DNA from 3 places in the Streptococcus sp. 9.1 genome. Region 3 is predicted to be linked to each of the others. Evidence: predicted binding sites of a transcription regulator. Region 3 holds the regulator's gene; each other region holds the start of a gene.
What was found. The regulator HrcA, encoded in region 3, represses chaperone genes, less so after heat shock. The targets are predictions, from matches to a motif close to TTAGCACTCNNNNNNNNNGAGTGCTAA.

Region 1: H7T93_RS01545 (ATP-dependent Clp protease ATP-binding subunit) is a predicted target of HrcA. The motif match lies at 1,706-1,732, and genes of this name have one in related genera.
Region 2: groES (co-chaperone GroES) is a predicted target of HrcA. The motif match lies at 1,825-1,851, and genes of this name have one in related genera.

The regions. Positions count from the first base shown of each region.
Region 1 is NZ_JACLQS010000001.1:319,930-330,643, reverse strand. Features, by position in the region: gene H7T93_RS01545 (ATP-dependent Clp protease ATP-binding subunit) at 1-1,578, opposite strand, end outside; gene argF (ornithine carbamoyltransferase) at 1,821-2,801, shown strand; gene H7T93_RS01535 (DUF1797 family protein) at 2,870-3,100, shown strand; gene H7T93_RS01530 (amino acid ABC transporter permease) at 3,415-4,095, shown strand; gene H7T93_RS01525 (amino acid ABC transporter ATP-binding protein) at 4,095-4,829, shown strand; gene H7T93_RS01520 (ferrous iron transport protein A) at 5,001-5,477, shown strand; gene feoB (ferrous iron transport protein B) at 5,474-7,612, shown strand; gene H7T93_RS01510 (FeoB-associated Cys-rich membrane protein) at 7,630-7,770, shown strand; gene H7T93_RS01505 (alpha/beta fold hydrolase) at 7,920-8,696, shown strand; gene H7T93_RS01500 (bifunctional methylenetetrahydrofolate dehydrogenase/methenyltetrahydrofolate cyclohydrolase) at 8,844-9,698, shown strand; gene H7T93_RS01495 (NAD(P)H-hydrate dehydratase) at 9,702-10,538, shown strand; gene pbp2b (penicillin-binding protein PBP2B) at 10,660-10,714, shown strand, end outside.
Region 2 is NZ_JACLQS010000002.1:71,478-82,191, forward strand. Features, by position in the region: gene H7T93_RS02510 (ABC transporter substrate binding protein) at 1-933, shown strand, start outside; gene H7T93_RS02515 (ABC transporter ATP-binding protein) at 933-1,736, shown strand; gene groES (co-chaperone GroES) at 1,904-2,191, shown strand; gene groL (chaperonin GroEL) at 2,236-3,855, shown strand; gene H7T93_RS02530 (superinfection immunity protein) at 3,935-4,780, opposite strand; gene H7T93_RS02535 (DUF2752 domain-containing protein) at 4,871-5,176, opposite strand; gene H7T93_RS02540 (TM2 domain-containing protein) at 5,176-5,508, opposite strand; gene H7T93_RS02545 (RluA family pseudouridine synthase) at 5,693-6,562, opposite strand; gene pbp2a (penicillin-binding protein PBP2A) at 6,628-8,955, shown strand; gene rpmG (50S ribosomal protein L33) at 9,004-9,156, shown strand; gene secE (preprotein translocase subunit SecE) at 9,165-9,341, shown strand; gene nusG (transcription termination/antitermination protein NusG) at 9,542-10,081, shown strand; gene H7T93_RS02570 (phosphatase PAP2 family protein) at 10,211-10,699, shown strand.
Region 3 is NZ_JACLQS010000010.1:45,907-56,620, reverse strand. Features, by position in the region: gene dnaK (molecular chaperone DnaK) at 1-502, opposite strand, end outside; gene grpE (nucleotide exchange factor GrpE) at 821-1,345, opposite strand; gene hrcA (heat-inducible transcriptional repressor HrcA) at 1,384-2,418, opposite strand; gene H7T93_RS07595 (glycoside hydrolase family 73 protein) at 2,611-3,192, opposite strand; gene H7T93_RS07590 (M15 family metallopeptidase) at 3,189-3,986, opposite strand; gene H7T93_RS07585 (histidine phosphatase family protein) at 3,973-4,677, opposite strand; gene H7T93_RS07580 (PFL family protein) at 4,794-6,131, opposite strand; gene H7T93_RS07575 (ACT domain-containing protein) at 6,149-6,415, opposite strand; gene H7T93_RS07570 (CapA family protein) at 6,737-7,954, opposite strand; gene srtB (class B sortase, LPKTxAVK-specific) at 8,121-8,957, opposite strand; gene H7T93_RS07560 (LPKTxAVK-anchored surface protein) at 9,045-9,461, opposite strand; gene H7T93_RS07555 (helix-turn-helix transcriptional regulator) at 10,153-10,362, opposite strand; gene H7T93_RS07550 (hypothetical protein) at 10,366-10,714, opposite strand, start outside.

The DNA of each region.
Region 1 (10,714 bases), on a different contig from region 3:
TTTGGCAACGGCGTGTTTTTCCATGTATTCTGACATGTCGAAACGAATCATACTGTCAGCTGAACCAAAGAGTTCAATCGCCAATTGTTTAGAGAGTTCAGTTTTACCGACTCCTGTAGGACCTACGAAGAGGAAGCTACCAATTGGGCGATTTGGTGCACCCAATCCAACACGATTACGACGGATGGCTTTGGCAATCTTATCAACTGCGGCATCTTGTCCGATAACATGTGATTTAAGATCATCAGCAAGACTAAGAAGTTGTGATTGTTCTTTTTCTTTCAAATCACCGACAGGAATATTGGTTTTTTGTTCCACAATGGCTTCGATATGTTTTTCTGTGATGACAGGCATATCTTGGTCTTTGATGGTTTGTTTTTGCATTTCCTTGTATTTGGCAATTTGATCACGGAAATAGGCAGCTTTTTCAAAGTCTTCGTCACGAGTAGCTTGAGCCTTGAGGTTTTCAGCCTCAATCAAACGTTTGTCGATATCTTTAGGATCAACAAAGTTGAGGGTCAAGTTCATCTTAGAACCTGCTTCATCGAGAAGGTCGATGGCCTTGTCTGGCAAGAAACGGTCTTGAATGTAGCGGTTGGACAATTCTGCAGCTGCAGTAATCGCTTCGTCCGTATATTTGACGTGGTGGTAGTCTTGATATTTAGGCTGAATCCCACGCAAAATAGTGATGGTTTCCTCAACCGTTGGTTCGTCAACCTTAACTGGTTGCATACGACGCTCTAGGGCAGCATCTTTTTCGATGATGCGGTATTCGTTGAGTGTTGTTGCTCCGACCAGTTGAAGTTCTCCACGAGCAAGGGCAGGTTTTAGGATGTTTCCAGCATCCATATTGCCATCACCAGCATTACCAGCTCCCACAATTTCATGGATTTCATCAATAAATAGGATAACATCCTGACGTTGACGAATTTCTTCCATGAGTTTTTGCATGCGTTCTTCAAATTGGCCACGGATACCAGTCCCTTGAACCAGACTGACCACATCAAGACGGATGACTTGTTTGCCTTGGAGTTTTTGTGGCACGCTACCGTCTACAATTTTTTGAGCTAGTCCTTCAACGACAGCAGTCTTACCGACACCGGGTTCACCGATGAGGACGGGATTGTTCTTGGTACGGCGGTTAAGAATTTCGATGACACGAATGATTTCCTCGTCACGACCAATGACTGGATCGATGTCTCCACGACGAGCGATGTCAGTGATGTTAATGCCGAACTCTTCAAGAAGACCTTGTGGCTGTTGAGGAGCTTGTTGGCGTGGTCCTCCTGGGCGGCCTGGCCCTTGTGTATTGCCACCGTTTCCTCGGTTACCACCTTCTTGTGTTGGAGGTGTATTGGGAAGATCACCGTTAGAAGAACGGAAGTTATTTAGGTCGCTGAAGAAATCATCGAAGAAGTTGGAACCTCCAGTTTGATTGAATTGATTAAGGGGGTTCTCTGGGTCAGATTTCATGATTTTATAACAATTTTGACAGAGGTCAACTTGTTGCTGATTACCATTTACATTGGTATACAAATGAATACTAGCTTCATTAAGGTTACAGTTTTGACAGAGCATATCAGTACCTCTTTTCTATCTGAATTGGGAAAGACCTTTTTTGAAAATATTCTTGGTCAAAAAAGGTCAAATCTATGACTCCATTATAGCATGCGGGAGATAGATTGCAAGTAAAAAGCATCTAGAATTGGCACTCTCTTGGCAGGAGTGCTAATGTTGAATTTTAATTCAAAATCACTTGTTTATAATGTATAAATATTATATAATGTTTTTATATTATTCAGAACGAAAGAGAGATACCTATGACACAAGCTAAATCCTTTTTGAAAGAAATCGACTTTACCAAGCAAGAACTCGAGGAGTTAATTGATTTATCTATAAAATTTAAACAGTTAAAAAAGGAAAAAATTCCGCATAAATATTTAGATGGTTTAAATATTGCCTTGATTTTTGAAAAAACATCTACCAGAACTCGCTCAGCTTTTACAGTGGCCGGTCAGGACCTAGGTATGAATGTGACCTACCTTGGTGCTGGAGACATTCAGTTAGGTAAGAAGGAATCTGTAGTTGATACAGCCAAGGTTCTGGGATCTATGTTTGATGGAATCGAGTACCGTGGTTTTAAACAAGAAGATGTTGAAGATTTGGCCAAGTACTCAGGAGTTCCGGTCTGGAATGGTTTGACGGATACCTGGCATCCAACTCAAATGATTGCGGATTTCATGACTTTGAAGGAACACTTCGGTAGTTTGGAAGACTTGACCATCGCCTATATTGGAGATGGTAGAAATAATATGGCCAACTCACTTTTGGTCACTTCGGCTATTTTAGGCGTTAATGTCAAGATTATTGCCCCAGAGGTGCTGCAACCCGAAGATGAGATTGTAGCCTTAGCTCAGAAACATAATAATGGTGCCGACTTAACCATTACAGATGATATTTCAGAGGTCGAGGGAGTGGATATGCTTTATACGGATGTCTGGGTATCTATGGGTGAAGAGGTAGATTTTAAATCTCGTATTGATTTACTCTTGCCTTATCAAATTAATGCAGACCTACTAGCCAAGACAGAAAATCCAGATGTTATCGTTATGCATTGTCTCCCAGCCTTTCATGATCTCGATACCCAAATTGGGAAAGAAATCTATGACAAATATGGTTTGGCAGAGTTAGAAATCACAGATCAAGTCTTCCAAAAATACAGTGATATCATCTTCCAAGAAGCTGAGAATCGTATGCATTCTATCAAGGCCATTATGTACAATTCCTTGAAAAATATTTAAAATTCCCCCATTTTTCCCATAAGTGTGATAAAATAAGTAAGAAATACACAATTAATAGGAGAAATAACATGGAATCACATTTGGTGAGAATCATTAACCGTCTTGAAATGATGGCGGCTGATGGTGGTAATTTGAAACGTAATTTTGAACGTGAAGGAGTGGTTGTTGCCGAAGTATCATTTAGCAACGATCCTGAAAATGGTCCAGTTTTCACATTGCGTGACGTTGAAGCACGTGAATCTTATTCATTTGATAGCATCGACTTGATTTCAATGGAAATCTACGATTTGCTTTACTAATAAATCATTTGGGGACTTTACAAGGTTCCAAAAATTCAAAATGCCTGAAACTCGATAGTTTCAGGCATTTTTATCAGGATGAAAGCATCGGGTAATGCTTGTATGGGTTACCAAAATAGGCAGTATTTGAAATCATTGACAAACCTTTTGGGAAGATGTCATCTTAGGAGGACTTGAGGTGTCTTGCTTGAGAGATTTGATAGCGATGTCTATAACTTAGTTTTTATACTGAAATATCGCATTTATAAGAAAATACTTTATTTTTATACAGTCTTCTGATATAATATTGAAGAATATTAGTAAGGAGTATCTAGATGAATTTTTCATTTCTACCGCAGTTTTGGTCTTACTTTAACTATGGTGTCTTAGTAACAATTATGATTTCGGTCTGCGTGGTCTTCTTCGGAACCATCCTCGGGGTTTTGGTATCCTTGGCCAAGCGTTCTGGAATCAAACCTTTGGAATGGCTAGTAAGCCTTTATGTTTGGGTTTTCCGTGGGACTCCTATGGTTGTGCAGATTATGATTGCTTTTAACCTCATCCACATGAACCTTCCAACTGTGCAGTTTGGGATTTTAAACCTTGATTTGTCACGTATCGTTCCGGGTATTATCGTCCTTTCTTTGAACAGTGGTGCTTATATTTCTGAGAGCGTACGTGCAGGTATCGAGTCTATTCCTAAAGGTCAGATTGAAGCAGCCTACTCACTTGGTATCCGTCCATGGAATACCATGCGTTATGTGGTCTTGCCTCAAGCTATTAAAAATATCTTGCCTGCCTTAGGTAACGAGTTTGTCACTATTATCAAGGATAGTTCGCTCTTACAAACTATCGGGGTTATGGAATTGTGGAATGGTGCACAAACTGTTGCAACAACGACCTACTTGACTTTGACGCCGCTCTTGTTCGCAGCCTTCTATTATTTGATTGTAACAACAGCTATGACGGCACTCTTGAAACAAATGGAACAACGACTTGGGGAGGGACGTAAATAATGGCAGAAACAATTATTGAGATTAAAAATCTTCACAAGTATTTTGGTAAGAATGAAGTTCTCAAAGGGATTGATCTAGATATTAAAAAGGGTGAAGTAGTGGTTATCATTGGTCCTTCAGGATCAGGAAAATCAACCTTCCTACGCTCAATGAACTTGCTTGAGAAACCTACAAAAGGCGTTATTTCTTTTGAAGGTGTGGATATTACAGATAAGAATAACGATATTTTCAAAATGCGTGAAAAAATGGGAATGGTTTTCCAACAGTTTAACCTCTTCCCTAACATGACAGTTAAGGAAAATATCACCTTGTCACCGATTAAAACCAAGGGTGTTTCAAAAGCTGATGCAGACGCGAAAGCTATGGAACTTTTAGAAAAGGTTGGCTTGAAAGATAAGGCAGATGCCTACCCAACAAGTCTATCTGGTGGTCAGCAACAACGTATTGCAATCGCACGTGGTTTGGCTATGGATCCAGACGTTCTCTTGTTTGACGAACCAACATCAGCCCTTGATCCAGAAATGGTTGGTGAAGTTCTTGCAGTTATGCAGGACCTTGCTAAATCAGGGATGACAATGGCAATTGTTACCCACGAAATGGGCTTTGCTTATGAGGTGGCTGATCGTGTTATCTTTATGGATGGCGGTGTTATTGTCGAAGAAGGTACACCACAAGAGATTTTCGACAATACTAAGGAAGATCGTACTAAGGATTTCTTGAGTAAGGTTTTGTAAGATATTCATTAAGTATGTATACATTGTTTGTGAAGGCTGGAACTTTTCTGGCCTTTTCTTTTTGTGTTCTGCTTTTCTAGAATCATTCTTGTTTAGGATAATATTGCGGAAAAAATGGATAAATATGCTATAATGATGCCATATCAAAAATAATAAAGTAGGTCAAGAAATATGCTCATATATGATGCGGCCTTAAAAACGCCTTACCGGATTCTTGGCATTAACCTCCCTAAGGATAGTCTTTTGCACTTATCTAACCTAGGGCTGGCTGCCGGTGAAATGATTGAGGTGGTAACTAAGACCAAGAACAGTGCTATTATTATCGTAAAGGGGAGTCGCTTAGCCTTTGATGCTTCGATTCTAGATAAGATTGATTTGGCACCTGCGGAGGAAGATCAGGAAAAGATACCTCTTTCTGAATTACCAGTTGGACGTTCGGCTATCGTTACTGATATTTTTTCAGCAAATGAGACCAAACGGCGTCTTATGGATATGGGAATTACAAAGCGTACTCGGGTCTTATTGCGTAAGGTAGCTCCTTTGGGAGATCCTCTAGAAATTAGCTTGAGAGGGTATGAATTAACCCTACGCAAGTCGGAAGCGCAAATGATTAGTGTGGTCATGCTGGACGAGGGAGAGGAAAAATGACAGAAATTGCATTAATAGGTAATCCTAATAGTGGTAAAACCAGTTTATTCAACCTGATAACAGGGACCAATCAGCGTGTTGGTAACTGGCCGGGTGTTACTGTAGAACGAAAAAGTGGTCTGGTCAAAAAGAATAAGGATTTAGAAATCCAGGATTTACCAGGGATTTACTCAATGTCACCCTATAGCCCTGAAGAAAAGGTAGCTCGTGACTATTTGTTGAGCCAAAGGGCCGAAAGTATTCTAAATGTGGTTGATGCGACTAATTTGGAGCGTAACCTTTATCTGACAACGCAGTTGATTGAGACAGGTATTCCAGTCACTTTAGCACTTAACATGAGTGATGTTTTGGAGGCTCAGGGAAAACAGATAAATATTGATAAATTATCTTATCATCTAGGCGTCCCAGTAGTAGCTACTAGTGCTCTCAAACAAACTGGTGTCGATCAGGCAGTGAAGAAGGCAGCTCATACGACAACCTCTACAGTTGCTGACATTGCCTTTCCAATTTATGACGATAAGTTAGAAGCTGCCATCTCACAAATTTTGGAAGTCTTGGGAAATTCGGTGCCACAAAGGTCTGCGCGTTTTTATGCCATTAAACTCTTTGAACATGATGCTTTAGTTGAGGCTGAGCTAGACTTGTCCCCATTCCAACGAAAAGAAATCAAAGATATCATTCGTATCACTGAGGAAATTTTCACAGAAGATGCGGAGTCAATTGTCATTAATGAGCGTTATGCCTTTATTGAACGTGTTTGTCAGATGGCTCAAAGTCATACGGAAGATTTTGCCCTGACCTTGTCAGATAAGATTGATAGGATTGTTACCAACCGTATTTTGGCTTTACCAATTTTCGCAGCAGTTATGTATTTGGTTTATTTCTTATCTATCCAAACTGTTGGAACCATGTGGACAGACTGGGCTAACGATGTGCTTTTTGGTAAGTATGTTCCAGATTTGGTAACTTCTGGTCTTGACTTTCTTCAAGTTCAGGACTGGCTTAAGTCTTTGATTATTGATGGTATCGTCGCTGGGATTGGGACAGTACTAGGATTCCTTCCTCAAATTTTTGTGCTCTTTATCTGTTTGGGTGTGCTTGAGGACATTGGATATATGAGTCGTATTGCCTTTGTTATGGACCGTATTTTCCGACGTTTTGGGCTTTCTGGAAAATCCTTTATTCCCATGCTGATTTCGACAGGTTGCGGGGTTCCAGCGGTTATGTCTAGTCGAACTATTGAAAATGAAAGGGACCGTCGCATTACCATTATGACGGCAACCTTCATGCCTTGTTCGGCCAAGTTGGAAATAATTGCCTTGATTGCTGGAGCTTTCTTCCCTAGTAACTCATTAGTAGCACCAAGTACTTATTTTATTGGGATGGCTACCATTATCTTATCAGGTATTGCCCTCAAAAAGACGAGTTTTTTGGGTGGCCTAACCAGTCCGTTTATAATGGAATTGCCTGCTTACCATTGGCCTAAAGCCATGTCAGTTTTGCGCTATGCCTTTGGTAAGGCTATGAGTTTTGTCAAACGTGCGGGAACCATCATTTTCAGTTTAACGGTTCTTATCTGGTTTATGTCTAACTACAACTTTACGCTACATACGGTAGATACGGAAGCCAGCATTTTGGCGACTCTCGGTAGGAGTTTGTCTTGGATTTTTGATCCGCTTGGATTTGGAAATTGGAAGGCAACAGTTGCGGCTCTTACAGGCTTAGCTGCCAAGGAGACTGTTGTTGCCACCTTTGGTATTCTCTATCATAATAGCAGTGAAGCTGGTTTAGCTGAGGCTTTACGAGGAGATTATTCTTCCCTAGCAGCTTATTCCTTCTTAGTCTTTAATTTACTTTGTGCCCCATGTTTTGCAGCTATTGGAGCTATTAAGCGTGAAATGGCCAATCTTAAATGGACGGTTGGTGCTATCGGTTTTCAAACAGGCCTAGCTTATTGTGTGAGTTTAATTCTTTATCAGTTTGGCCAAGTTATCCTATACGGCAAGTCAATGACAATTTGGACTTTTGTTGCTTTCTTGCTGTTAGTGACCATGATTTATTTTGTGGTTCGTAAACCACGTCAGATTAAGGATCAAATCATTAGTTTGGATAATCTTCAAGAAGCCCATATTTAGGTTTAGGAGGAATTGTTATGTCAACGTTTATCATTGCCTTCATTATTTTTGCTTTGGCTGGCCTTGGCATCCGTCACTATATCAAAGGAAAAGGTTCTTGTGGCGATTGTGAGTGTTCTTGTCCGGTTAAGGAAGAAATGTATAAGGCTAATCGCTAATAATATATAGAAAAATGGTCTCTTAAATGAATAAGAGACCATTTTCTTACGATTGTAAGAAATGTATAAAGGTATGTAGGTTGGAAGTATGATACTATAAGATAGATAAATAATCTAAATTTTTAACAAAAAAGGGAGATGTATAAGGAATGGTTTTGAACAGAGAGATTGTCCTAATTCATGGGACCTGGTGTGATGGCAATGTTTGGGGAGAATTTGCGACAGGTCTACGTCAAATGGGATACAAGGTGCATACACCTAGCTTTCGTTACCATGACCTACCTTATCAAGAGTGCCTAGCTAAAGTTGGGACTGTTACCTTGCAGGACTATCGAGATGATTTAGTGGCTTTGATTGAAAGTCTAGACCAACCACCACTCATTTTGGGGCACTCTTTAGGCTGTCTGGTGGCTCAAATGGTTGCTGAAAAGACAGAAGTTGCTGGTATGATTCTCATGGGACCTGCTCCGACAGCAGATATTTATGCCTTTTATCCAACCATGTTAGCTTGTTTTGGCAAACACTTTTTACGCTGGGGTTTTTGGAAAAAAGCCATGCCCCCTTATAAAAAGGAGTTTTTCAAGTATTGCATGAATGAACAAGAGGAAGCTTTGAAAGAGGAAGTTTTTGCTAATCTGGTTCCTGAATCAGGAAAAGTTTATACTCAGATGGCTCTTCATTGCTTTGATAAGACAAAGGCAGCTTATGTGGACTTTAGTAACATTTTATGTCCTGTTCTCGTCATTTCAGGAACCAAGGATAAGATGACTCATCCTAATATTGCTAGAAGAACAGCTAAGAACTACCGTGATTCTGTTCTCGTTTCCTTAACAGGTGCAGATCACATGTATGAAAGTGGCAAATACCAGCAGAAGACCTTGAAGGTTATTAAGGGTTGGAGTCAGCAAAATGGTTTTGTGGATTAGTCACGAAAGATAATCAGAAGAAGTTGGAAGGCAATTCCAGCTTTTTTAGCTTTCATTTGAAACGTCTTTTTGAAAATTTAGAAAATTTAGTCACAAAGAGTCCTCACTATGGTATAATTGAAAAAAAGTATGTATTGGAGAACACCCATGGCGATAATAATGGATGGTAAGGCCCTAGCTGTTAAAATGCAGGATCAATTGCAAGAAAAGGTAGCACGTCTAAAAGAAAAGGAATGGATTGTGCCAGGACTAGTGGTAATTATGGTTGGAGACAACCCAGCTAGTCAAGTTTATGTGCGTAATAAGGAACGTGCTGCTAAAAAGGCTGGCTTCCATAGTCAGACGGTCAATCTTTCTGAGAGTATTAGTGAGGAAGAGTTGATTGAAGTTATTGAGCGCTATAATCAGGATCCGCTTTTCCATGGTATCTTGGTTCAGTTGCCACTGCCGAATCATATTAATGAAATGCGTATTCTTTTGGCTATTGATCCTAAAAAAGATGTCGATGGTTTCCATCCTATGAATACTGGTAATCTTTGGAATGGTCGCCGTCAAATGGTTCCTTGTACACCGGCTGGGATTATGGAAATCCTTCGTGAGTACAATGTTGAATTGGAAGGTAAGACAGCAGTTATTATCGGACGTAGTAATATTGTTGGTAAACCTATGGCTCAGCTTCTTCTAGAAAAGAATGCAACAGTTACCTTGACCCACTCACGAACACCGAATTTGGCTAAGGTTTGTAGCAAGGCAGATGTCTTGATTGTAGCTATTGGACGTGCAAAATTTGTAACAGAAGACTATGTCAAAGAAGGTGCTGTTGTCATTGATGTGGGAATCAACCGTGATGAAGAAGGCAAACTTTGTGGTGACGTTGATTTTGATCAAGTGAAAGATAAGGTTGGCATGATCACGCCTGTTCCAGGTGGTGTAGGCCCTATGACTATTACTATGCTGATGGAACAGACCTATCAAGCTGCTCTTCGTAGTGCGAAAGGATAGTTTATGAAAGTTGATGACGATTTAGCTAGGCAAGTGATAACACCTCGCTTGAGAGAGTCTCACAAGGGTTCTTACGGTCGAGTGCTTTTAGTTGGTGGGCTTTATCCTTATGGTGGTGCCATCATTATGGCTGCCATAGTTTGTGTCAATAGTGGGGCAGGCTTGGTCACAGTGGCTACGGATCGTGAAAATATCACAGCCCTCCATGCTCATCTCCCTGAAGCCATGGCTTTTGACCTTAGAGAGACTGAAAGATTTCTTGAGAATCTTAGGGCAGCTGATGTGGTATTAATCGGTTCTGGCCTAGGTGAAGATGGTGTAGCTAGTCAGGCTATGGACTTGGTGCTGGCAAATATTAGGGCAGATCAAAATTTGGTTGTTGATGGTTCAGCTCTCAATCTTTTGGCTAAGAAGAATAAGAAGAGCTTACCAGATTGTCACCTTACTCTCACCCCACATCAAAAAGAATGGGAACGCTTGTCTGGTTTAAGGATTCCAGAGCAGACCGTTTCCAACACTCAAAAAGCCTTGGGAGAGTTCCGAGCTGGGACAATCCTGGTTGCCAAGAGTCATAAGACGGCTGTCTATCAGGGTGAAAAAGTAGCTTATTTAGAAGTTGGTGGGCCTTATCAAGCCACAGGAGGAATGGGAGATACCTTGGCTGGTATGATTACTGGTTTTCTGGCCCAGTTTTCTTCAATTGATCGCTATAAGGCTGTCACAGTAGCTACCTGGCTTCACTCAGCTATCGCTGATGATCTGGCTAAAAATGCCTATGTGGTTTTGCCGACACATATCAGTAAAGCCATTCCTAGCTGGATGAAAAAGTTGTCAATATAATCTAAAAAACGTGTCTTATATTGAGGCGAGTTTTTTTAGATTTCGACATTTTTTTAAGATTGCTGAAGCTTATTTGTGATAAAATAAAAGAGAATTTTTATGAGAACATAGAGGAAAAAAAGTGACATCATTTTCGAAAAAACTCAGTCAAAAATGGGAAAAACGGCGCCAAAAAC
Region 2 (10,714 bases), on a different contig from region 3:
CTTAAGGTCAATAAGTCTTCTAAAAAAGGATTTTCAAATGTGGTGCTAACAGCCATTTCTCAGGGGCTTCTCTGGGCTATTATGGCAATTGGGGTCTTCATTACCTTCCGTATTTTGGACCTTGCTGATTTGACAGCTGAGGGGGCCTTCCCTCTTGGTGCTGCTACGACAACTATCATGATTATCCGTGGGATCAACCCAATCTTTGCGACTCTAGGTGGTTTTGTAGCTGGTATGCTTGCTGGAGCTGTGTCTGGCTTTATGCATACGAAAATGAAGATACCAGCACTCTTAACGGGGATTATTACCTTAACAGGGCTCTATTCAGTTAACCTTTTGGTTCTTGGCAGTGCCAATGTCTCTCTTTCAGGCCACAACACGCTGGTGACTATGGTGATGGATCTTGGTCTATCTAAGCTGAATGGTGTGATTCTATTAGGACTGATTTTTGTTAGTCTGGTAGTACTTATGTTGGTTGTTCTCCTTAATACACAGGTTGGACTTGCTCTTCGTGCAACAGGTGATAACCTTGCCATGGGTGAAGCTAATGGTATCAAGGTTGACCGTATGAAGATTCTTGGCTACATGATTTCCAATGGTTTGATTGCCCTATCAGGTGCCCTCCTAGCTCAAAACAATGGCTATGCGGATATGAATATGGGTACTGGTACAATCGTAAATGGCTTGGCTGCAATCATCTTGGCTGAGGTTATCGTCAAGTATCTACCACTTGGCAAACGCCTCTGGTCAATTGTCGTAGGAGCTGTTCTCTACCGTTTGGTCTTGGTTATTATCCTTGCCATGAACGTTGATGCTCAAATGTTGAAATTGGCTTCAGCCATCTTGCTTGCTATCATCCTTTATGTGCCAGAAGTACGACAAAAACTGAAAATCAGACCTAACAAATCCTTGACTCCAGGAGGTGACAAGTAATGGCTTTACTTAGTTTACAACAGATTCATAAAACCTTTGAAAAAGGCACGGTCAATGAAAATCACGTCCTTCGTGGTTTGGATCTCGACATTGAACAGGGAGATTTTATCTCTGTTATTGGGGGAAATGGTGCTGGTAAATCAACCTTGATGAATTCAATTGCTGGTGTTCTTAGCATTGATGAGGGGGATATCTTGTTGGAGGGGCAATCTATTAAGAAAGCATCTGTAGATGAGCGCTCTAAAGACATTAGCCGTGTTTTCCAAGATCCTCGAATGGGGACAGCGACAAACCTTTCTATCGAAGAAAATATGGCGATTGCCTATCGTCGTGGTAAGAAACGTAGCTTTTTTAAAAAGTCTATCACTGAAAGCGAACGTCAAGTCTTCAAGGAAGCCTTGGTAGATCTTGGTCTTGGTCTTGAGAATCGTATGAAGACTGATGCTAATTTCTTGTCAGGTGGACAACGTCAGGCCTTGACACTTGCTATGGCAACCTTGGTGCGTCCCAAAATCTTGCTTTTGGATGAACATACAGCAGCCCTAGATCCTAAGACAAGTGATATGGTCATGAATTTGACACGTAAGATCGTTGAAGAACAAGAATTGACAACCCTTATGATTACCCATAATATGGAACATGCTATCGAATATGGGAACCGTCTGGTCATGCTCTATCATGGAAAAATCGTCGTCGATGTGCGAGGTGAAGAAAAGAAAAATCTCACTGTTGCAGAACTTATGGACCTCTTCCACAAAAATAGTGGACAAGTCCTCAATGATGATGCCTTGGTGCTCGGTTAACAAACAAAAAAAGAAACTATCCAAAGTTCAGATTTTGGGTAGTTTTTTCTTGACTATTTTTGACCAAGTGCTAAAATAAATATATAGATTAGCACTCGTGGTTTATGAGTGCTAAAAATAACGTTTCACACGTTACTAATAACAAATAACATTTGGAGGTAATTGGTATGGCATTGAAACCATTGGGTGATCGTATCGTTGTCCGTTTTGAAGAAACAGAAGAAAAAACAGCTAGTGGCTTTGTATTGGCAGGAGCTAGTCATGAAGCTACAAAGACTGCTGAGGTTTTGGCAGTAGGTGAAGGAATCCGTACTCTTACTGGTGAATTGATTGCACCTAGTGTTGCAGCAGGCGATAAAGTTCTTGTTGAAAATGGTGCAGGTGTCAATGTTAAAGACGGAGATGATTCCGTTTCAATTATCCGTGAAGCAGATATTTTAGCAGTCCTAGCTTAGGTCTATGCTAATCAGATATAAAGTAAGATAAAGAAGGAGTAACTATGGCAAAAGATATTAAATTTTCATCAGATGCACGCGCAGCAATGGTCCGTGGTGTTGATACTTTGGCTGATACAGTTAAGGTAACGCTTGGTCCTAAAGGTCGTAACGTGGTTTTGGAAAAAGCTTTTGGCTCACCTCTTATCACTAATGATGGTGTGACAATTGCTAAAGAAATCGAACTCGAAGATCACTTTGAAAATATGGGTGCCAAGCTCGTCAGCGAAGTGGCTTCAAAAACTAATGATATTGCTGGTGACGGAACAACTACAGCCACTGTTTTGACACAAGCTATTGTTCGTGAGGGACTAAAAAATGTAACGGCTGGTGCTAATCCAATCGGTATCCGTCGTGGGATTGAAGCAGCTGTAGCTACAGCTGTGGAAGAGCTTAAAGCCATTGCACAACCAGTTGCTAACAAAGAAGCTATTGCCCAAGTCGCAGCGGTTTCATCACGTTCTGAAAAAGTTGGTGAATACATTTCAGAAGCTATGGAACGTGTGGGTAATGACGGTGTTATCACTATTGAAGAGTCACGTGGTATGGAGACTGAACTCGAAGTGGTTGAAGGTATGCAGTTTGACCGTGGTTATCTTTCTCAGTACATGGTTACTGATAATGAAAAGATGGTCGCTGACCTTGATAATCCATTTATCCTTGTGACTGACAAGAAAATTTCAAATATCCAAGATGTCCTTCCACTCTTGGAAGAAGTGCTTAAGACAAGTCGTCCACTCTTGATTATTGCTGATGATGTGGATGGTGAAGCTCTTCCTACACTTGTTCTTAACAAGATTCGTGGAACTTTCAATGTCGTTGCTGTTAAGGCACCTGGCTTTGGTGACCGTCGTAAAGCGATGTTGGAAGACATTGCCGTATTGACAGGAGCAACTGTCATTACTGAAGATCTTGGTCTTGAACTTAAGGATGCAACTATGGCAGCACTTGGTCAAGCTTCGAAAGTAACTGTGGATAAAGATAGCACAGTTATCGTTGAAGGTGCAGGAAGCACAGAAGCGATTGCTAACCGTGTTAACCTCATCAAGTCTCAATTGGAAACAACAACATCTGAATTTGACCGTGAAAAACTTCAAGAACGTTTGGCTAAATTGTCAGGTGGGGTTGCAGTTGTTAAGGTTGGTGCGGCCACTGAAACAGCCCTTAAAGAAATGAAACTCCGTATCGAAGATGCCCTTAACGCTACTCGTGCCGCTGTTGAAGAAGGTATCGTAGCAGGTGGGGGTACAGCCCTAGTTAACGTCATTGCTAAGGTTGCTGAACTTGATCTTGAAGGTGACGACGCTACAGGACGTAACATTGTCCTCCGTGCCTTGGAAGAACCAGTTCGTCAAATTGCTTATAACGCTGGTTATGAAGGTTCAGTTATCATCGATAAATTGAAGAACAGCCCAGTTGGTACAGGCTTTAACGCTGCTAACGGTGAATGGGTAGATATGGTCGAAGCAGGAATCATTGATCCAGTTAAGGTCACACGTTCTGCTCTCCAAAATGCCGCTTCTGTAGCTAGTCTTATCTTGACAACTGAAGCAGTCGTTGCCAATAAACCTGAACCAGAAACTCCAGCAGCACCAGCTATGGATCCAGGAATGATGGGTTACTAAGAGTTTAAAAAAGCAAAAGAAAAACCTAGGAAAAGTCGAGAAACTTTTTCTGGGTTTTCTTTTTATTATTTATTGTTAATCAGTGAAAAGGGTTAAACATGTCAGAACTTCCTTGTTTACCTGACATCTGCATCATCATTTGTTGCTGTCTAATGCGCTCTGCTTCCTTATTCGTATTGATAGAAACAGCAAGAAGGATGATCCAACCGATGAATGTCCAGCCTAGAAGAAAGGATAGGATAAAGATTGGCCATTTTTTATCTGTTTTATTTAGAAGAGCTGGTAATATAAGAAGTACAACCAAGGGGAAATTAATGATGACGGAGAGAAGAGCCGTGATCAATCCGGCACTAAGATTATCACTGGCAATTCCTAAGAGTATCATTCCAAGAGCCCAGAGGATAGCTGGGATGGAAGCGACGGCTAACATGATGAGGTTTGTTTGGGTTTTCTTGTCTTGTTTCTTCCAAGTTTCATTTAGATTTTTGCTTGCTTGTTGGAAAGTTTCACCAGTTTGATTCGCAAATTGGTTAACAGTCTGACTGGCAGTTTCTACAACAGGTTTAACTTGTTCCTGGAAGGTCTTTGATTGATTTTCTTGAGCTAGGTTAGTTGCTTGGAAAGTCTCTTCTTCATCTACCATAGAGTTAGTGAGTGGCTCTTCAGCAACATCATAGCTGTCAACATCTTTTTCGGCAGTTTCTACAACCTCTGTTGATGGTGCAGATTCTACTGGTTCAACAACCTTTGAATCTTGCTTAGTTTCTACAGTCTCTTTTTGTGAGACAGTTTCTGTTACTTCGACAGTTTGTTTGGGAGTTTCTCGGACAAACTCGCCTTTCTGAGCTGCTTCAGCCATTTCTTGAATACTTGGATTACGACCATTAACTGCTTGGAAAAAATCGATCCAATCTTGTTGCTTCATGTGTATAACCTCCAGAGATCTTGATTATAAAAATGTTGACAATTACAATTATATCAATAGTGTAAGGGGACCGCAATGGGAGTCTTTACTTTATTTCCTTATAATCTTCTTTACACTGAAGATGGGAAAGAGAAAGAAATAGGTTAGGATATAGACCACTAGAGGATATATCAGTGGATTATAGTCCCAGGCTCCTTGCCAATCTAGGTGTAAGAGTCTAACACTAGCGCGTGTTAGGCCTGCGCTCCAACCTTTAAGGCCAAATGGTCTTAGGATTAAACTGAGTGGTGTTGGAAGATGTAAAAGGTAGACTCCATAAACTGCCACTGAAACTAAGAGATATAATCTAAAAAAACGCTGGTGGTAGGCCCACAAGCGTGTAAAATAGTTTTTCATTAGCCAATAACTGCAAAGAGTTTTTGAGCGTTTGATTGGCGAGTAGCATCCATGATAAGGAACCAGTCAACGATTGACCAGATACCACATCCACCACATGTCAAAAGTTTACCAACACCAAGACCAACTTGTCCCAAAATAAAGCGGTCGATTCCAAGAGAACCACCAAAAAGTGAGATGACAAGCATCATCGTAGGATCTTGGAAGCTGATTGAGTAAAGCATTGAAAGTTGTTGTTCAGGAAGTGCCTCAAGACGTTGGCGGATGTACTGAACTTGTTCTGTTGGGAAATACTTGGCGTTAATTGCTAGCCATTGATCGACTGGATTCATAAATTAAATACCCCTCAAATTTTAAATGATATGTAAAGGATAACATATTGTAAAGGGAGATTCAAGGCGGTTAAGGCTTTTGAAGTCAATAAAAGCAACTTATTTGCAAGCTTCCACTGTGTCATAACTAGAGGATCATTAGGATAATCCTTTCGCACTATGCTTGAGAATGAGCCTACTTCTATTATTTGTGATTTCTTAACCCTTGTTCAAAACTGTCTGAGTTCGCCTTAACAGTGATTTTGTCGAGTGTTAAGGGATGGGTGAAACTAAGGGTGTGAGCGTGGAGCATAAGTCGAGATGCGGGGCGGTGGCTATAAAGAGGGTCCCCTAGAATGGCATGCCCATGGTGGGCCAGATGCACACGAATTTGGTGGGTCCGGCCGGTTTTTAGTTGACAGTTGACCAGACTAGCTCCTTTGAAGGCTTTGAGGCGCGTGATGGTTGTATAGGCAACCTGCCCTTTTCTAGGATCAACCACTCGTTTTCTACGGTCATGGCGGTCGCGTCCAATCTTGTCTTTGTACACAGTCTCCTTGGTCTGAAATTTACCTTCAGCCAAAGCCCAGTATTGACGCTGAATCTTCTTATCTTCCAAGAGTCTATTGAGAATTGGCAGGATAAACGGATTTTTTGCGAAGAGTACAGCCCCACTAGTTTCCATGTCTAGTCGATGAACGACGTAACAGGTTTGCCCACAATAGGCCGAAACATGGTTAAGTAGAGCAATTTCTGTGGGTTCATTACCATGCGTCTTCATTCCTTCAGGCTTATTGACCACGATGAGATGCTGATCCTCATAGAGAGGCTCTACCAGACTGGCATTTCCCATAGGGATAATTTTTTCAGGGTAGTCCTCTGTATCAAAGGTCAGGCTAATCTTATCACCTTTTTCAACAGGACTCTGCCAATTGATAGTCTCTCCATTGATGAGGACGTGCTTTTTCGTGCGTAGGAAATGACGAATCTTACGAGGAATGAGGAGCTTGGTTTCTAGCAAGTCTTTGACAGTTGTTGCAGGATAGGGGTTGATAATTTCTACGTGTAAAGTCATGGTTTCATTATATCATGAACGTTTAAAAGAGGACAGAATCTGTAAAAACTTGGTATAATAGGGTTATGACATTTTTTGATAATCTAAAAAACAAACTTTTTAAAGAAGAAAATAGCGGAAAGGGTAAGGATTCCCAGCCTGCTGAAAAATCGAAGAATTTACAAAATAAGATAAAGGGACTCTTCGCTAAGAAACCTGATGAGGTTGAACAAGCCGTTGAAGACCTAGATATGTCTCAGGAAAGTCAAGAGACGTCACGTTATCAACGTTCTAAGCAAAAGAAACCTATTGATACGACCAAACCTTTAGGTAAGGTTCAGGCGTTCTTGAGCAAGTTTACACTTTCGCCAAGAAATCCTATTCGCCGTTTCTGGCGTCGTTATCATATTGGTAAAATTCTCTTTATCATGGTAGCAGTGCTGGTTCTGACAGTAGGTTCCTACCTTTTCTATATTGCCAAGACGACCAATGTTTCAGATCTTCAAGATGCCTTGAAAGCAACTACGGTTATCTATGACAAAGAAGGCAATCAAGCTGGTTCTTTGTCAGGGCAAAAAGGGACTTATGTGGAGCTGGATGCCATTAGTGATAGCCTAGAGAACGCTGTTATAGCAACCGAGGACCGTACCTTCTATGAAAATAGCGGTGTTAACGTCAAGCGATTCCTCTTGGCCATTGTATCTATGGGACACTTTGGTGGTGGTTCGACCATTACCCAGCAGTTGGCTAAAAATGCCTTCTTGACCCAAGAACAGACTGTCACTCGTAAGGCCAAGGAATTCTTCCTCTCTTTGGAATTAACCAAGAAATATAGCAAGCAAGAAATCCTTACCATGTACCTCAATAATGCCTACTTCGGCAATGGGGTTTGGGGTGTTGAAGATGCTAGCCAAAAATACTTCGGGACAAGTGCTGCCAATCTAACCGTTGATGAAGCAGCGACCCTCGCGGGTATGCTTAAGGGACCTGAAATTTACAACCCAATCGATAATATCAAAAATGCGACCAACCGTCGAAACACTGTCCTCGCAAATATGGTTGATGACAAGAAGTTGAGTCAGGCAGATGCCGACAGTGCGGCTGGAGTTGATATGGCTAGTCGTCTGGATGATACCTATCAAGGGACTGGCGATGACTACAAGTATCCGTCTTACTTTGATGCCGTCATTGAAGAAGCTACGAAAACTTATGGCTTGAGTGAGGATGAAATCGTTAAAAATGGCTACAAGATCTACACAGAGATGGATGCCAACTCACAAGCTAACATGCAGCAAACCTACGAAAATACTTATCTCTTCCCTACATCAGAAAGTGATGGTAGTACAGCTCAGTCAGCTAGTGTGGCACTTGATCCAACAACTGGAGCTGTCCGCGGTCTGGTAGGTCGTGTAGGTGGTACCAGTGATACAACCTTCCGTAACTTTAACTATGCAACTCAAGGGAAGCGTAGTCCTGGTTCAACTATCAAACCTTTAGTGGTCTATGCCCCAGCTCTGGCTTCAGGATGGAGCATCAATAAGGACCTTCCGAATAAACCAATCGACTATAATGGCTATACTCCAACCAACTACGGTGGTGTTGAGACAGAGGATGTGCCCATGTATCAAGCTTTGGCCAACTCCTACAATATCCCAGCAGTTTACCTCTTTAATCAAATCGGTATTCAAAAAGGGATCAGTTACGGTCAAAAATTCGGTCTCAACTTTGACAATGTTCCAGAAGAACTGGGAATTTCACTTGGTGGTGGTGTGACAGCTAGTCCTCTTCAAATGGCTCAGGCATATGCGACCTTTGCTAATGGTGGTGAGATGAACACAGCTTATTTCATCACTAAAATTGAAAATGCCAGTGGTGACATTATTGCTACCCATAGTAAGAAGTCTAAACGTGTTATTAGCCAGTCAGTAGCTAACCAGATGACCAGCATGATGCTTGGTACCTTCTCAAATGGTTCTGCTGTGAATGCCAACTACACAGGTTACACGATGGCAGGTAAGACAGGTACTGTTCAGGCTGAATTTAACAAGGATTTGACTAGTGACCAGTGGGTGATTGGTTATACTCCTGATGTGGTTATGACGACTTGGATTGGTTTTGATAAGACTGATGAGAGTCACTACCTAACAGGAGCTAGCTCGGGAACAGCTTCGACAATCTTCAGCTACATCGCTGCGGATGTTTTGCCAAATACACCAGGAACTGAGTTTACCGTTGAAAATGCCTATGCAGCTGATGGTCAAACACTAGACTATACGGCAGATCCAAATGACTCGCGCAATAGCAGTAACAAGTCATGGACAGACAAGGCATCAGACGTTGTGAATGACGTTAAAGATCAAGCAAGCAGTCTTTGGGATAAGATTACAGACTCCTTCTCAGGTCTATTCAGATAGCTTGTCAATTGCATTTAAAAGTGGTAAGATAAAAAGAACGGAGGCGTTATGGCACAGAAAAAAGCAAGCCTAGCGTGTGCTGAATGTGGGAGCCGAAACTACTCAATTAATGTGAGTAGCACTCCCAAACCAACACGACTAGAAGTTAACAAATTTTGTAAACATTGTAAAAAATACACCTTGCATAAGGAAACAAGATAGGAGACACCGTGAGACAAACTGGAAGTATTTTCAAAGTCTTGAAAGACACGACTTGGCCAGACCGTAAACAACGCTGGCACGATTTTATTTCAGTTCTTGAGTATACTGCGTTCTTCACTGTCATCATCTATGCGTTTGATGAATTGTTGAGTCGCGCTATGTCAGCACTGATTAACTTTTTCTAAAGAAAACACAAAAAGAGTGGGAATGCCTGCTCTTTTTTGTTATAATAAATGCAGATAAAAGCGAGAACGAGGGCCACCAGGCTTTTTTATTACGCTTTGAATTAAACCATAGACATTCATTGACATTTAACACTCGAAGCTAGAGGATAGCTAGCCGAAGGTGTTTAAGTGTCATTTAGAAAAAAGAAAGGAATCCTAAAATGCTAGATTCATTCGACAAGGGCTGGTTCGTCCTTCAAACCTATTCAGGATACGAAAACAAAGTTAAAGAAAACCTTTTGCAACGTGCCCAAACTTATAACATGCTTGAAAATATCTTGCGTGTTGAAATCCCAACTCAAACGGTCAATGTTGAGAAAAACGGTAAAGTTAAAGAAGTAGAAGAAAACCGCTTCCCTGGTTACGTTCTTGTTGAGATGGTAATGACAGACGAAGCCTGGTTCGTTGTCCGTAATACTCCGAACGTTACTGGTTTCGTTGGTTCTCACGGTAACCGTTCTAAACCAACACCACTTTTGGAAGAAGAAATCCGTCAAATCTTGATTTCAATGGGTCAAACCGTTGATGTCTTTGATACTAATATCAAGGTTGGTGACGTGGTTCAAATCATCGATGGTGCCTTTATGGGTCAAGAAGGCCGTGTTGTAGAAATTGAAAACAACAAGGTTAAAATCATGATTAATATGTTTGGTTCAGAAACAGCTGCTGAACTTGAACTTTACCAAATCGCTGAACTTTAAGATAGACAAAAAGAGGTTGGCTAAGAGACTTCAACCTTGGAAGACTATCTCATTAAACTTGAGGGGAGAGGCTAGAAGCTAGATTTTTGAAATTTAGTTCTGTGTCACTCCCTTTTTTTCTAACGGATGATGATGAATTACAAACGATTTTACGATAGGATTAGCGGTCCTTTGCGTTCTTACGCTAAGGTTTTAGAAGGGTTGAACAGGCTTATAACTAGGACTTTTTACCTGCTTTTTCCTATATTTCTTATTTGGGTTTGGCTAAGGAATGGTTGGTTTGTTCTCTCTACGACGGTGCTTATTATGGGGGGAGGCTTTTTCCTTCTTTCTCTTGGTCGTAGCCTCTACAATCGACCGCGTCCATACCAGACCTGGGCTATTCAACCCCTTATTAAGAAGGACAGTCTGGGTAAGTCCTTTCCCAGTCGGCATGTTTTCTCAGCGACTGTCATTGCTATGTTGGCACTGATGCTTAACCCATGGCTAGGTGGGGCTATGCTTTTTCTGGCGGGGGCTCTAGCTTTTTTGCGCGTGCTAGGTGGTGTTCACTATCCTAGTGATGTTATGGCAGGCTATGCCATTGGGATTCTTGTAGGTCTCCTTCTTTATCTTTAGAAAATTTGGGTCTTC
Region 3 (10,714 bases):
CGAATACCAAGATTTTTTCTTCTTTATCAGTCTTATCCAAACCGTAAGCAAGAGCTGCTGCTGTTGGTTCGTTGACGATACGTTCTACTTCAAGACCAGCGATTTTACCAGCGTCTTTTGTTGCTTGACGTTGTGCATCGTTGAAGTAAGCAGGAACTGTGATAACTGCTTTAGTTACTTTTTCACCAAGATAATCTTCAGCATAACCTTTCAAGTATTGAAGAATCATAGCTGAAATCTCTTGTGGTGTGTATTCTTTACCGTTTGCAGAAACTTTTTCAGAAGTACCCATCTTAGATTTGATAGAGATGATTGTATCTGGGTTTGTTACTGCTTGACGTTTTGCAGCGTCACCAACGATGATTTCACCGTTTTTGAATGACACAACAGATGGAGTTGTGCGGTTACCTTCTGGGTTTGCGATAATTTTTGATTCAGTTCCTTCAAGAACTGCTACTGCTGAGTTTGTTGTACCTAAGTCAATACCAATGATTTTAGACATATGTTTTTCCCCTTTTTACTTTAATTTCTATTTTGCTTTTTTTATCTTTCATTCATAGTTTTCTGTCATTTCGGACAAGTTTTCAATTATGTTACGACACAAGAAGTCGAAATCGATTTTATTTTGACGACGAGTTAGTAAGGAGGCTAGGCAATCGCTATGGCGCTTGCCGTTTTCTGACGAGTTGCTTCAGCAACCGTCAGAATTGCCTAGTTGAACACGCCCTAAGCTCTGGGTAAAAAAGATAGATTTCCTTGTGTTCATCGAACACTTCGTCAATCTCCTATTTTTACTGTGAGCTTTTACGGACTTTGTATCCTAGTTGTATACAACTACCATGGCTGGGCGTAAGACGCGTTCGTGGAGTTTATATCCTTTTTGGAAAACTTGTGCAATCGTGTCTGCTGGATGTTCATCATCTGCAGGCATTGTTTGAATTGCCATGTGGAAGTTATGATCGAAATCACCATCAGCTGGAATTTCTTCAATTCCTTCCTCTTTAAGAGCATGCACTAAACTTTCTTGCACCATTTCCAAACCTTTTTTGACATCATCAGTCAAGCCCTCAACGGCAAGAGCACGTTCAAGGTTATCAAGTGATGGCAAAATCGCTTTTGCCAAATCTTGGCTACGATACTTTTGCAATTGTTGACGTTCTTCATTTGCACGTCGCTGAATGTTTTGCATTTCTGCATGGGCACGAAGGTATTTGTTTTCAAATTCTTCGGCACGCGCTTGGGCTTCTTCAAGTTCAGAAGGTTCGCTTACTTCCTCTACAACTTCTTCAGTTGTCTCCGTAGCTTCCTCTTCTTTCACGTCTTCTTTTTTAATATCTTCAGTCAAGGCATACACCTCTTTCTATACTTTTTAAATGTTATATTTTAGCTAACTTCATAATGGTTACTATTGAGGTAACGGTAATAATCCGTCAACTTCATAACCAAAACTCTACTAATAACATTGACCAAACTAACCATGCGACGATAATCCATTTCAACTGGACCAATCACATGCATGAGTGCCATCCCACGATAAGGAATTAGGAATTTATGACTCATAACTGTGACATTTTCAAGCGCTTCTTCAGTTGATTCTGCAACCGAAATCTTGGTCACTTCATCATCGGAGATAGCTGATCGAAGCTCAAGTGCCACATGTTGTGGATTGTCCAAAAATTGATAGGTTTTTAAGTCGGCATAAGTCAGTGATGCAACCTTACCTTCGATGAAAATCAATTCCTTAAAAAGTTGTGAAAAGATATAATCAAACAAATCTAGAACATTATCTGTTATCTTGAAATACTTTTGCACAATCTGAGGAATCTCAGTTCTCAATCGGTAATGGATCTCTAAGACAGTGTTTCCTAAAAAACGTTCTTGAACAAGCTTATGAAGAATTTCCAAATCACTAGACAAGAAATTTTTTGGAATAGCAAATTGAACTGTCACAGGCTTAGATTCATCTAGAGTAAGAACCGCTAAAGCGTCGTGATTGGATAGATGAACAATGTCAAATCCAGTCAGACGTTGTCGTGTCGGTTCCACATCTTGAATCACTGCTGTACATCCTGTCATTTCTGCCAGCAGCTTCGCCGCTGCATCCAAGATATCTTCAAGTTTAAAGGCTTCAAAATCAAAGGCCTTGACCACTTGATAAACATCTTGTTCATCAATCGTATCAAGATTCAAAGAATTAGCGACGAAATACTGGAAACCTGCTCGGCTTGGCATACGCCCACTAGAAGTATGAGCTTTTTCAAGATAGCCCATTTTTTCAAGCTTGGCCATGTCATTACGAATGGTCGCTGAACTCGAATCAATTGATTCTTGTAATGCTTTAGAACCAACCGGTTCATGTGTACGAGTGAACATCTCAACTATCAAATTCAAAATAGTGTTTTGCCTTTGCGTAATCACGATGTCACCTCATTTCTATTTATTAGCACTCTAACACATCGACTGCTAACTTATGATTCTATTATACACCTAAACTTGAACATGTCAACCCAAAAAACCAAAAAATTAGCACTCTTATAATAAGAGTGCTAAAAATACATCTTAAGACCTAGAAAAGCAAAAAAAGAGCACCTCAGAGGCACTCTAATCTTATCAATCATATTTTGACAAATGATAGGTCTCAATAATAGATATGAGGTGTTTGGCATAATCTGGATCACTGCTAAAACCCGCAGCTTGTAGTTTTTCTGCCGCAACTTTATAACTAGTCGTTCCTGCTACCTCTTTATAGGTCGACTCGCCCCATGTTCCTTGGCGAAGTTCTTCTAAATAAGTCATCATAGAACTTGACCAATCCTTAAAAACTGCAAAATCCACCTTTTGGTATTGCCATTTCCCTTTACTGTAGATACTATCCTTTAAACGAATACGTTCTTGACCTGGCTGAGCAGGGAGACTGTAGATGTTATGATATTTAACAGATAAAAGACTGCTACCATAATTTGACTCATATGCAGCTTGACTAAGGAGAATAGACGCAGGTACACCATAGTTTTTAGACATCTTTTGAGCTGTTGGAGCTAAGGTCTCAATAAATTCTTGCTGTGTGTAAGCAACCTTTACCGCACGAGCATTATCATCTGTAGAGGCATGAAGAATCAAAGGTAAGAGAATACCTAAAGCAAAAACAACAACTAAGGTAATGAAGGCTTTTAGTTTAAAACGTCGTCTCACTTAGCTTTCTCCTTTAATAATGCCAAATATTCCTCCAAAGTAAGATTATGTTCAGTCATATACTCTGCCGACTCTTTACCAACATAGCGGAAATGCCAATCCTCGTAGCCTACACCCGTTGACGATGTTTTACCATCTGGAAAACGAAGAACAAAGCCATATTTCGGCGCCAACTCTTTGACTTTAGCTACTGTATCTGGATCTGCTTCATTTAAGCTATCTACAGTACTCATATCAATCGCAAGACCTGTTTGGTGTTCACTCGCTCCTGGTGGTTGTGAATAGGTTTGAACCTTTTTCTCCGCCTGAGACTCCGTCAAACTTGGGTCAGCAGCCATTTCCTGCTGAACATAACTGTTATAAAGTTCTGTCTGATAAGCAACACTACGATAACCTGATATCAAGTGATAACTTGGATCAATTTCTTGAGCAGCCGCTAAAAACTCCTTAACGTTCTTAGCAATTCTTGCATCTACAGAAACACCATCAACGTCAGCAATCTCAGGGTTAAGTTCTTTAGACTTATTATCTCGATTTACCAAAAGCAATTGCCAGTCTTTAGGCGATACATCAGGTAGTCCCTTTGTATCCTTGCTTTGAGTCGCATCGGTAGCTTGTTTACTACTTTTTGTTACTGACGATCCATTGGTTTGTTGGACTGTACGGCTGACACCAAATACTGAATAAAGTCCTGCTGCAACTAAAAGAACTGCAATCAAGACACTGCTGATAACCAAAAACCAGTTGGTTTGCTTTTTCGCCTGACGGCGACTTGGATAGTTATTTTTTACCATTTTCTTTTTCTATTATCTCTCGCCCAACCTGACGATAGGTCATATCGCCAAGCGCTTCTAATGTAAATTTACCATTTTCATAAGCAACAACAGTGACCGAACCGTTGTCCAATGAAGGATGCTCGACAGAAGGATCAATTAACCAAGCAAAGGTTGCAATGGTCATACCGTGACTAACGACAATAGCATTACCGCCACCAGACTTCTCAAGATTTTCTGCAATAGCTGTGAACCCCTCTAAAATACGTTTTCTGAGCACTTCCCAAGGCTCTGCCCAACCAGCCGTATCCACATCAAGGATACCTTGTGCAAGCTCAGGATAAGTTACCTCATGCAAATCCTTACCTTGAAAAGCATCTGTTCTCGGTAGCACACCGTAGAAAAGTTCACCGTCATAGCCACCATCTAAACTACCAAAACACCACTCACGAATACGTTTGTCACGTTTATAAGGAATAGTTTCTAAACCCGTCTCACGTAAAATGATATCCATAGTTTGAATCGTTCGACCTGAATCACTAGAATATGCAGCCTTGAAAGGGATACCTGCTGCTTTCAGACCTACCCCCAATTCACGAATACCTTCTTCACCGAACGGGGTCAAAGGGCTATCAGACCAACCTTGTGCACGACCAATGGTGTTAAACATCGTTTTGCCGTGTCTCGCAATATACAACTTAACCTTACTCATAGCACCCCTTCTTTCCGTCATTTTTTGAATTCATTATAGCACAAATCCCCTCGACTATCTAGCCAACGAGACCATCAGAAAATGCCTTACCAATTGGCAAAGCATTTATCATCCGCTTAGTTTTTAAAGCTGTGAACAGGAGCTGGGATTTGACCACCACGCGCAATGAAATCAGCCGATGAAGCCTTGTTTACTTTCATTACTGGTGCATAACCAAGAAGACCTCCAAGTTCCAACATGTCACCTTCCTTACCATAAGGAATGATACGAACAGCTGTTGTTTTCTGGTTAATGACACCGATAGCTGCTTCGTCAGCAATCATGGCCGCGATTGTTGTATCTGGCGTATCAGCAGGAATAGCAATCATGTCTAGACCAACAGAACAGATAGCTGTCATGGCTTCCAATTTTTCAAGGTTGATATGACCAGATTGAACCGCAGCAATCATACCTTCATCTTCAGAAACTGGAATAAAGGCACCTGACAAACCACCAACTTGGTTACATGCCATAATACCACCTTTTTTAACTTGGTCGTTAAGAAGGGCTAGAGCTGCAGTAGTACCATGCGTACCAACAACTTCAAGACCCATCGCTTCAAGTACACGGGCTACTGAATCACCAACTGCTGGTGTTGGCGCAAGAGACAAATCTACAATACCAAACTCGACACCAAGACGTTCGCTGGCCATTTGACCAACTAACTGACCAACACGTGTGATTTTGAAGGCGGTCTTCTTAACTGTTTCAGCTAGAACATCGAAACTTTCGCCTGGAACTTTCTCAACTGCACGTTGCACAACACCAGGACCTGAAACCCCAACATTGATTACAACATCAGCCTCACCAACACCATGGAAGGCACCCGCCATAAATGGATTATCTTCAACCGCATTAGCAAAGACCACCAATTTACCTGGGCCCATTGGATCTGCCTCAGAAGCCTCTTTGATGATACGTCCCATGTCACGTACTGCTGTCATGTTAATACCAGTCTTTGTTGAACCAATGTTGACAGATGAGCAGACAAAATCAGTCTCTGCAAGCGCACGTGGAATAGAATTAATAAGAATCTCATCACCTTTTTGATAGCCCTTTTGAACGAGTGCAGAGAAACCACCAATAAAGTTAACGCCGATTTCCTTAGCTGCTCGGTCTAATGCCTTCGCAAAAGGTACATAGTCTGTTGCATCTGTTGCCGCACCGATGATTGAGATCGGAGTAACAGACACACGTTTATTAACAATCGGAATACCAAGTTCAGCTGCAATTTCGTCACCAACAGCTACCAAATTCTTAGCCTTAGATACAATCTTGTTATAGACTTTTTCCGCCGCCTTATCGATATCTGAATCGATACAGTCTAGGAGTGAAATCCCCATGGTAATGGTACGAACATCAAAGTTCTGCTCCTCAATCATGGCAATGGTTTCTGTGACCTGTTTAATATCCATTTTAAGCTACTCCTATCTTACAAGTTGTGCATAGCATCAAAAATTGCTGAACTTTGGATGTTGATTTTAACGTTCAATGACTCACCAAAGGCTTCCAATTCAGCACGTAGGTGTGTAAAATCTTGTTTGTCTTCCGATGATACAACCGCCATCATGGTAAAGAATTCATCAAGAACTGTTTGAGAAATATCATCAATATTCAAGCCAAGTTCTGCCACCTTAGTCGCAACACCCGCAACAATACCTGCTTTGTCCTTACCTACAACTGTAATAATCGCTTTCATGAGAAGCCTCCATCATTTTATTTTGTATAATTTTAGCATATTTTGATTAAAAATGCTATTTTTTATGAAATTTGCATCTTTTTTCTCGAAAAAAACGAATATTTCCGAGAAATTTAACCAATATCGTTTATGAAAACATCCTCTCTTTGGCCTAACTACTTGTGGATAAACTTGTTCACAACCTAAATAATTTCCTTCTTTTAAAACCTTGAAAAATCAATATTCAACACAGTTAACAGACTTATCCACACCTGTGGATAAGTCTGTGGGTAACTTGTCGATAAACAAAAAATACCGCCAAATTTAGGCGATATCTTAGCTTTATTTCCATTTTAAATTAACATGGGCATTCATTTCTTTATAGGCAGTATCGATACGTTCTTTAGTCTCTTCATCTAGTTTATTTCTATATTTACCACCTTTAATGAAATCCTCTAAAATATAAGTTTGGTAAGTATACAAAGGATACCCCTCTGGCGAAGTTGTTCCTTTAGGCGTACGGTTAACCCAAGTCGGATGTGCTTGAGCCGTCTTAATCGTGGTTTGACCATTCTTTTTCTCAAGGGTCACATCCATTAAGACACCTCTCTCTGTCCACTCTGCACTATCCACACCATCCATAGTCTCTATGCGCTGGTTAGAGATAAAATTCCCCATTGAGTAAATAATAAGTTTTTGCTGCCCATCCTTTTTAACCACCTCTGAAGGCTCAACCACATGAGGATGACCTCCAAAGATAATATCGGCACCCCAATCAATCATCTTATGATAGAGTTTAACCTGTTCATCTGTCGGTTCCAAACGATACTCAACACCCATCTGAGGCATGATAACCGTGATATCTGCTTCTTTTTCTGCACGCTGAATCTCAGCTTTCATACGCTTTTCATCCAAATTCGATAAGTGGTCTGTAACCTCTTTATCCGTTAAGTTCGACTCTAGACCATTGTAACCATAAGCATAGGAAAGTATTGCAACCTTGATACCATTAACATTCTTGATGAGGAGTGGCGCCTTGTCACGCACCGGCTTTTCATAAACACCAACAGGATCAATTCCTACTTTTTTAAAAGCATCAGCTGTTGTAAAAGCTCCCTCTAAACCAGAATCCAAGATATGATTATGAGCCAAATCCATAACATCATAGCCAGCATCCTTAATAGCTGCGGTCACTGATTGAGGAGCATTAAACAGAGGATAGCCTGACAAAGGATAATCAGGATTGATAGTTCCCTCAAAATCACCCAAAACCAAATCAGCCTGCTTTAACCACGGCTTCACATAAGTAAAATTCTCCGTGAAATCATAGCTACCATCTGCCTGCAGGGCACTCATATAGAGACCGTCATGATAGAGCAAGTCCCCATTAGCCATGATACGGGCTGTCTGTACCTGGTTCGAGGCATTCTTTTGCTGTTCGTTCTTACTATGAACAATTAAAATCTCAAGAAAAAGCAAACCTAAGACAAGAGCAATTAACCCCATCAAAATCTTATTAGTCATCGCATTGTCACGCTTTTTAGCCTGGCTCTGTTTCATAATACTCTCCTTTTTCATACTTCTAGTGTACCAAAAAAACTTATCCATTGATGATAAAAAAGATTAATAAACGGTTACATCTCAATTCCACGACGATTGAAAAAATCAGTTTTCTTAGACAAGATAAAAACTCTACTTCATACTGAAGTAGAGTTTTTGTTAATGATTAGCGTGTTGGTGTGTATTCCAAATCTTTACCGTGTTTAGCTACAAAATCAGACATTTCAGAATCTGGAATTTGACGTAAGTAGAGATTGGCACGAATCGTTTCATCTTCCTCACGACAAGTAGAAAGAACGAGGTATTTATCTGAAGCACTAACCTTCAAATCCTTGTTTTTAACACTTGCTTGATCATAGATAATATCCAACTGTTGTTTAAAGTCTTTATCGCTTTCAAATGATGTACGATAGAAAGCTGTGTCTTCAGGCACAATTACCATAGCAAGCGCTTCATAATAGTACTTACGTTGAGGCGTCTCAATAACAACATATTTGTGTTTATCAAAGAACGACTGATCACTATAGTAGTTAACATCGTTGAACATACGACTATCAGCAACCTTACTGCCTCGAGCATGGCCGAAGAGCCAAGTCAAACGATCACTGAAATCTTTCTTATTGTCTGTATCCATGAAGACAGTTCCCAAATATGGAACGTTTCCTCCATCGAATGTTTTATCTAAATAGGTTGAATTGTCCGTTGTTTGAACAACCGGCTCATCCAATTTAGTCCCTGGTGCATAGACATAAGCGATAGTATCAGGGTTTGTCGCCTCAAGACCATCAAATTTATTTTTGAGGTAAGCTTTCTCCTCATCTGAAACTTTATAAGTGTTTGCTTTTTTAGTCGTTAAAACACTCTTAACACCATTAGAGGATGATGCTGTTGGAGACATAAACTGGAAGCCAAGGAAGATAGCCAAAGCAGCAATTACTACGGCAGAAATTCCAGCAATCAGTTTATTGCGAGATCCATTAGATTTACGATTGTGATTACTCATGAAATGTCAAATCCTTTTCTTTATCCATAGAAAAATATCACCGAAGCATAAGCTCCAGTGATATTCTTTTTTAGCAATAACAGTTAATTATTTAACTGCTGCTGTGTTTGGAAGAGCTTTAGCGTCAGCTTTAGCTGCTGCTGGAGCTTTTTGTTCTGCAGCTTTAACAGCTTTAGCTTCTTCTTTAGCGTCTTTGTTAGCGTTAGCTTTATCAGTAACTACAAATTCATCTTTGATGATGTTTCCGTTAGCATCACGTTTTGGTTCAATGTGTTCACCAGCATCTTCAAATTTTTGTTTAGTTGAATCTGCATCAACGTTGTTAAGACCATCTTTAGCAGCTTGAGTAAGACCACCTTCGTTGTTTGTGAAGAAGTCACCACCAGTTGCTTCAGTTTTGTTATCAAGGTTTCCAGTGTGAACGTTACCGTCGTTAGCGAAAACCGCTGCTGATGAAGCGAATACTGCAAGAACTGCAGCTGATGTAAGCAATACTTTTTTCATAATTGTTTCTCCTCTAATGGATTATTATATATTTAGTATCAGGACCTCCCTGACATCTATAGATTATAACACTATCTAGAGATATGTCAACAATTTTTAAAAACTTTTTTAAATTTTTAATATATCCTACAATTCCTACAAACAAAGGGGTTTTAAAGTCTGTTACCAAATAGTAATAATTAATAATTTTTAATTTTAATGTTATTTTAGGTAATTTATTATGTCCTCTGCTAAGTTTAAATACAAATTTAAATCATATATAAAAGCATAATTTGTAAAATATACATTCATTATTATGTGAAGTTTTTTGGCCAAAAATCAAGAGATATTTAATAGACGCATAAAACCCTTTACTGATAATATGTTTGAAGTATATAACAATATCATCTTTCAAATGAATGTACTCATTCACTCTGAGCGCTTTTGTATGATAACTACATAATATGCAAGACCTCAAAATTGAATAGATTAGAGAAACATTAGCATTTTTGAAAGTATTTCGGCCTAAAAAGTTCTATTATTGGGTTAAAATGCTTGAAAAATAAACTATTATCTTATTTTTGAATGCGTTTCAACTAAGGTGAAGTCAAGAAAATTCCTTTGAAAACACTCCCTCTTACCAAAACCTCTTCTCAGAAAAACAAGTCTCCAAAAAACTAATACACAAATCAATTGGATTGTTTTACTTCTCTTATTTCAGACGAAATAGTTCTTCCACTTGTTTATTAAAGACTTGTGCTATTTTTAAAGCCATTTCCAACGAAGGGTTGTAGCGGTTATTTTCTAAGTGAACAATCGTTTCTCTCCGTATTCCTACTTGATCTGCTAAATCTTGTTGAGTCATACCATAAGCTTCCCTTACTTCTTTCAAGTTAGTCTTTATTTTACTTTCTTTCGCCATATTTCATCCCCTTTTTTCAATGATAAAGTAAGTAATGGCAAATAATAAGAGTAAAAAAGCCACCAAAATATAAAGAAATCCAGCATTCAAAACGAAAACTTTACAGACGGCTATCAAGGTTGCAATTCCCAATAATATAAAGATTGCTATTGTAAACAAAATGGAAGAGGACTTTGCAATATTTCTATAAAATCGTTCATCAGGTTCTTCATTAATTCTCTTGAATAAGAAGTAAAACATTAATAACAATTGAACACTTAATCCAATTCCTAACATTATATTCTTAATCAAAGAACCAGGAGTTAGAAGCCAAACTCCAATTGTATAGATCGATGACGAGAGAAGTACAAGC